Regions from separate parts of the Embleya sp. NPDC020630 genome, predicted to be linked through region 1. Evidence: riboswitches for the same ligand, from Rfam matches in the RefSeq annotation. Region 1 holds a riboswitch; the other holds the start of a gene.
The links. A riboswitch is a leader RNA that binds a small molecule or an ion and turns the genes downstream of it on or off. The one in region 1 is predicted to bind S-adenosylmethionine.
Positions count from the first base shown of each region.

Region 2: it holds a riboswitch for S-adenosylmethionine, as region 1 does, so the genes downstream of both, thrC (threonine synthase) here and ACH4XV_RS12850 (aminotransferase class V-fold PLP-dependent enzyme) in region 1, are expected to answer to the same signal.

Region 1 covers NZ_JBIRUB010000003.1:309,569-312,974, forward strand. The annotation lists gene ACH4XV_RS12850 (aminotransferase class V-fold PLP-dependent enzyme) at 87-1,469, opposite strand; SAM riboswitch class IV at 1,704-1,820, opposite strand; gene trpD (anthranilate phosphoribosyltransferase) at 1,973-3,055, opposite strand; gene ACH4XV_RS12860 (hypothetical protein) at 3,141-3,406, opposite strand, start outside.
Region 2 covers NZ_JBIRUB010000008.1:193,476-196,881, reverse strand. The annotation lists gene ACH4XV_RS26930 (trehalose-6-phosphate synthase) at 1-690, opposite strand, end outside; gene ACH4XV_RS26925 (glucosyl-3-phosphoglycerate synthase) at 887-1,864, opposite strand; SAM riboswitch class I at 2,057-2,210, shown strand; gene thrC (threonine synthase) at 2,227-3,406, shown strand, end outside.

The DNA of each region.
Region 1 (3,406 bases):
CCCGGCCCCAATCAGCCCGTCCGGCGCTTGAGGACGACCCGCCCCGTCCAAGGCCCAGGCACGCGACCCGACCGGCCCACCCCCCGTCACGCCGCAGGCAACACGCGCGGGTCCGCCTCAGGAACGCACCGGCCCCCATCCACCGTGTAGCTCCACCGCGCCCCCCGCTCCACCACTTCCCGAACCGCCGCCGCAAAGCGGTCCAGGTGCTCGACGGGCGTCCCCACACCGAAGCTGACCCGGATCGCGTTGAGGTTCTGCTGCCCCTCCGGCGCGTCCGGCGACCCACACTCCGTCGGCTGATCGGCCCGCCCGCCCAACAGGTGCCGCACCAGCGGGTGCGCGCAGAACAGCCCGTCCCGCACCCCGATCCCGTACTCCGCCGACAACACCGCCGCGAACCGCGAGCTGTTCCACCCCTCGACCACGAACGAGAGCACGCCCACCCGCGCCGACTCGGGCCCGAACAGCTCCAGCGTCCGCACCTGGGGAATCTCCGCCAACCGCGCCCGCAACCGCGCCAACAACGCCGCCTCGCGCGCGACCAACGCCGCCGGCCCCGCCTCGGTGATCGCCCGGCACGCGGAAGCCAACGCGTAGGCGCCGATCACGTTCGGCGACCCCGCCTCGTGCCGGGCCGCGCCGCTCTGCCACTCGACGTGGTCGCGCGAGACCGCCTTGCTCGCCCCGCCACCCGCCAGGTACGGCTCCGCCGCGTCCAACCAGTCCCCGCGCCCCGCCAACACCCCCGAGCCGAACGGCGCGTACAGCTTGTGCGCCGACAACGCGACCCAGTCCACGTCCAGGTCCGCGACCGACACCGGGTGGTGCGGCGCCAGTTGCGCCGCGTCCAGCACGATCCGCGCCCCGAACCGGTGCGCCACCTCGGCCAGTTCCGCCACCGGGAACAGCTCGCCGGTCACGTTCGAGGCACCGGTCACGCACACCAACCGAGGCCCGTCGCCGGAGCCTTCGAGCGCGGCCTCCAGCGCCGCGACCGCCTGAGCCGGCGAGGACGGCGCCGCCAACTGGGTCACCCCGGCATGCCGACGCCACGGCAGCAGCGCCGCGTGGTGCTCGGTCTCGAACACGAACACCCGGGTGCCGCGCGGCAGTACCGAGGCGAGCAGGTTCAGCGAGTCGGTGGTGCCCCGGGTGAACAGCAGCGTGTCGTCGTCCCGCAGCCCGAGGAACTCCGCGACCGTGGCCCGGCTCTGCTCGTACAGATCGGTGGACAACTGCGACAGGTAGCCGGCGCCGCGATGCACGCTGCCGTAGTACGGCAGATAGCCGGCCACGTCGTCCCACACCCGCTGCAGACACGGCGCGCTGGCCCCGTAGTCGAGCGCCGCGTACTCCACCTCACCCCCGGTGACCAGCGGAACGAGCACATCCCGCCCGACCACGGGCAACGGGGCGGCAATGGCGACGTCGGAGTCAAAGGCAACGGAAGCGGTACCGGCGGTCATGGCAAATCTCCTCGGCAGACGGCAACCAACCCCACGCAATGTCGAGAAGTCGACATCAAAACAGCGCAGAGTGATCCCCGGATGAAATGTGGTCTCGGAAAAGCGACGCGCGACGACTCAGCGCGTACGGAATGGGCCGATCAGCCCGTTTCGAGAAAGAGATTTCACGCCATCACATGCTCCCCAGGTACAGGACCCGGTTCGCATGGGGCAATTGCCTGCCACCACACCAGGGGTCCGCGCTTGCCGGGACGCCTGACGACGCCCGACCGTGTCATCACCCGGGGCACCCCACCGCGGAGCGAGGGTTGCCGGACAGCAAGCCGGGGCTTTCCACTGTCACTCGTGACCTGCGCAGAATTATTACCGCAGGAATCGCCGCGCGCAACGACCACCCCATCGCTTCCACATACTGGACACCGCCCCACGCCCCGACGGAGCCCGAACGCGACGACGCCGGGCAGGCCGCCCTCGGCCCACCCGGCGTACACATCCGCCTTCGACTACCCCCGCGCGAACGACCGCGTCACGCCCACCCATCGATCGAGCGCCGCCTGCGCCGCCCCCGAGTCGATCGCCTCCGCCGCCCGCTCGATCCCGGCCGCCAACTGCTGCGTCAACGATCCGTCTCCCGGACCGAGCGCGGCCAGCGCCGCCGCCGAGTTCAACAACACCGCGTCGCGCACCGCGCCCTTCTCCCCCGCGAGCAGCTTCCGGGCCACCCCCGCGTTGAACATCGCGTCGCCGCCGCGCAGCGTCTCGATCCCGTTCAACGCGATGCCCAGGTCGCGCGGATCCACCCGGTCCTCGCGCACGTCGCCGTCCCGCACGATCCACACCTGGGACGTGGTGGTCACGGTCAACTCGTCCAACCCGTCGTCACCGCGGAACACCAGCGCGCTGGCCCCACGATCGGCCAGCACACCGGCCACGATCGGCGCCATCCGCAGATCCGCGACCCCGATCGCGTGGTGCCGAACCCGCGCCGGATTGGTCAGCGGGCCCAGGAAGTTGAACGTGGTCGGCACCCCCAGCTCGCGCCGCGCCTGCGCGGCGTGCCGCAGCGACGGGTGGAAACGTTGCGCGAAGCACAGGGTGATGCCCGCCTCCCCGGCCGTCCGGGCCACCTGCTCCGGCGTCAGATCCAGCACCACGCCGAGCGCTTCGAGCACGTCGGCCGCGCCGCTGGCGGACGACGCCGCCCGGTTGCCGTGCTTGACCACGGTCTCCCCCGCACCCGCGACCACGATCGCGGACATGGTCGAGATGTTCACCGTGCGGGCGAGGTCACCGCCCGTACCGACGATGTCCACCGTGCGGCCGGGCACCTCGATGGTCGACGCGTGCTCGTACATCGCCCGCACCAGACCCGAGACCTCGTCCACGGTCTCGCCCTTGGCCCGCAGCGCGATCACGAACCCGGCCACCTGCACCGGCGTGGCCTCGCCGGTCATGATGTGGTCCATCGCCCACGCCGTGGCATCCGCCGGCAGGTCGTCACCCCGCATGAGCGAGGCCAGGATGTCGCGCCAGGAACGGGCCGCCGGGTTGCCGCCGCTCTGGTACGTAGAGGCCGAGGCGCCCATGGTCCGCTCCCGCAGTGTCATCGGATGAGTCGGCGCCAGCGTACCGACCGGGGCCACCGACACCCGACGGTTATCCGCGATGCGGTCAGGCCGGCTGACGTCCCGCGATGCGCCCGCGCATCAGGTCGGCCGCCGCCGAGGCGAGCGTGCGCGGGTCCAGCGGATGCGCGACCACCGCGTCGGCCCGGCACCAGGTGGCCAGCCACGCGTCCTGCGGGCGACCGACCAGGGTGAGGACGGGCGGGCAGTTGTAGATCTCGTCCTTGAGCTGCCGGCACACGCCCATGCCGCCGGCGGGAGCGGTCTCCCCGTCCAGGATCACGAGGTCCACGCCGCCCTTGTCCATCGCCT
Region 2 (3,406 bases), on a different contig from region 1:
CAGGAACGCGAGCGCCCAGCGCCGGGAATGGAATCCGGCGTGGTCCGCGCCGAGCACCCCTTCGAGCACGTAGCGGGCGATGTCGTCGGGCAGCAGCCGGAAGTAGTCCGGCGGCGCCCAGGGGGTGTGCGCGAAGTGGCCGATCCGCAGGTCGGGACGCAGTCTGCGGAGCAGCACCGGCACCAGGGTCAGGTGATAGTCCTGTACGACCACCTTCGCGCCCTCGGCCGCCTCCTCCGCCAGGGCCTCGGCGAACGCCTGGTTGTACGCCTCGTAGGAGGTCCACTCCTTGCGGAAGCGCGCGTCGAAGACCGGCTTGGAGGGGGTGTCGTAGAGCAGGTGGTGGACGAACCACAGGGTCGAGTTCGCTATGGCGTTGTACGCCCGCGCGAACGTGCCGGGGTCGATGTCGAGCATCCGCACGGCCAGCCCGCCGGTGTCGTGACCGGCGAGATCCAGCCGGCCCGAGGGCGCGGCACGGGTCGCGGTGCGGTCGGGCTCGCCGAGCGCGGAGCAGACCCACACGGCGCCGGTGCCCTGCCCGGCGGTGGACAGGCCGGACACCAGTCCGCCGCCGCCGCGCCGCACCGTGAGCGTGCCGTCGTCCTCCAGGGAGAAGGACACGGGACCGCGGTTGGAGGCGACCAGCACCCCGGCGGGAGAGGGGGTGGCGGGAGGAGGAGCACTCATGCCCCGACCCTAGCCACGCATCCCGGTGCGCAAACCCGGGCCGGCCGTGCCCTCGGTTCGAACGGTGTGGCGAGTATCACGCCCACCGGTCACTACCACACGTAGTCGGACTGTGCCTCTCGGGTATCGGTGAGTCTTCGGCCGCCGCGGCGCAAACCCGGGCCGAACGCCGGACAAACACCCCCGGACCAGGGGGTCAGCGCCCGACCAGGCGGGTTCGTGTCCGGTACTCGGACACCGTGGCCATCGGCGGTCGCTCCCGGGCGGCGATGTCGTGGGTGCGCACACGAAAGCCCGCCTCGTCCCGTTCGAACTGGGTCAGCACGGTGTTCGGCTCGGCCGGGTGCGCGCCGGCGGGGCCGCGGCGCAGTCGGCGCTCGACGGCCTGGAGTATCTCCGCCGCCATCCGCCCCAGGCCCGCCTCGTCCTGGTGGTTGTGCCGCCGCACACCGACGTCCACCTGGGCCATCGCGTCCAGGCCGACCAGGCGCAGGGTGTCCACGAGCATCGCGGTCTCGACGCCGTAGCCGCACGGGAAGGGCAGTTGTTCGAGCAGCGTGCGGCGGGCCGCGTATTCGCCGCCGAGCGGCTGCACGAAGCCGGCCAGTTCGGGCCAGTGCAGGTTGAGCAGGGGGCGGGCGACCAGTTCGGTCACCCGGCCGCCGCCGGCGGGCACGATCGTGTCGCCGATCTCCAGCGGCCGGTCGTACATGGCCTTGACCAGCTGGACCGAGGGGTCGGTGAGCAGCGGGCCGAGGATCCCGGTGACGAAGTCCGCCGAGAAGTCCTTCAGGTCGGCGTCCACGAACGCCACGATGTCGCCGTCGGTGACCAGGAGCGAGCGCCACAACACCTCGCCCTTGCCGCGCACGGCCGGGAGCGCGGGCAGGATGTCGTCGCGGCGCACCACCCGCGCGCCCGCGTCGGCGGCCACCCGCGCGGTGTCGTCGGTGGAGCCGGAGTCGACCACCACCAGCTCGTCCACCAGCGGTACCCGCTCGACCAGCTCGGTCCGGATCACCTTGACGATGTCGCCGACGGTCGCCGCCTCGTTCAACGCGGGCAGGACGACGCTGACCCGGGTGTCGCGTTTGGCGTCGAGAAGCCTGTCGACGGGCCAGTCGGCGGCGGCGGAGGACCGCCGTCGGAGCCAGTCGCCCACCTCGTGCGTCACGTTCGAAGATCCCCTGTCGTCGCCGGTGTTCCGGCCTCGGTCGTTCCACCCTTTATCGTCTCGCGAGGTGGACCGGATGATCGACGCGGCACCGGTTCGGTTACAGTCGTCGTCACCGGTTACGACGATCGCACGTCGGACCGGACAAACGCGGACCGGCCACCCGGCGAAGGGTGTGTCCACCGCCATAGCAGCTCATCCAGAGGGGCAGAGGGAACGGCCCGTTGAAGCCCCGGCAACCATCCGATCGTCATTCCTCGTGACGCGCTTTCGGCGCGAGCGAGCGGCCGACGAGCCGGACAGGTGCCAAGTCCGGCCCGTGGGACCCCACGGGTAAAGATGAGGACAGAAAGGCCCTCGCCATGGCGACACCCACCGCCACCCGCACCACCAGCGCCACCCCCACCTCCTTCGGTCCGGCCGTCGCGCTGTCGTGTCGCGAGTGCGGGGAGCGCACGGAGCTCGGCCCGAAGTACGCCTGCGAGTCCTGTTTCGGCCCCCTCGAGGTCGCCTACGAGTTCGGCACCGTGACGCGGGAGCGGATCGAGGCCGGGCCGCACAACATCTGGCGCTACGCGCCGCTGCTGCCGGTGTCCGCGGACGTCGCGTCCCGGCCCAGCCTGAACCCCGGCTTCACCAAGCTCGTCCGGGCCGAGAACCTGGGCCGCGAGCTGGGCGTGCGCAACCTGCACGTCAAGGACGACTCCGGGAACCCGACGCACTCCTTCAAGGACCGCGTGGTGGCGATCGCGGTCGAGGCCGCGCGGACCTTCGGCTTCACCACGCTGTCCTGCTCGTCCACCGGCAACCTGGCCGGCGCGGTGGGTGCCGCCGCCGCCCGGGTGGGCCTGCGCAGCTGTGTGTTCATCCCGTCCGACCTGGAGGCCGGCAAAGTTGTCACGGCCGCGGTCTACGGCGGCGAGCTGGTCGCCATCGAGGGGACCTACGACGAGGTCAACCGATTCTGTTCGGAGCTGATCGGCGACCCGGCCGGCGAGAGCTGGGGCTTCGTCAACGTCAACCTGCGGCCCTACTACGGCGAGGGTTCCAAGACGCTCGCCTACGAGATCGCGGAACAACTCGGCTGGAAACTGCCGGAGCAGATCGTCATCCCCATCGCGTCGGGGTCGCAGCTGACCAAGATCGACAAGGGTTTCCGCGAGTTGATCGCGCTGGGTCTGGTAGAGGACGCGCCGTACCGGATCTTCGGCGCCCAGGCGACGGGGTGCTCGCCGGTGGCCGCCGCGTGGAAGGCCGGGCACGACGTGATCCGCCCGGTGCGGCCGGACACGATCGCCAAGTCGCTCGCGATCGGCAACCCCGCCGACGGCCCCTACGTGCTCGACGTGTGCAAGCGCACGGGCGGCGCGGTGGAGGACGTGAACGACGTCGAGGTCGTCGAGGCGATGAAGCTGCTCGCGCGTACCGAGGGCATCTTCGGCGAGACCGCGGGCGGGGTCACCGTGGGCTGCCTGCGCAAGCTGCTCGAGTCCGGCGCGCTGGACCCGGACGCCGAGACGGTCGTGCTCAACACGGGCGACG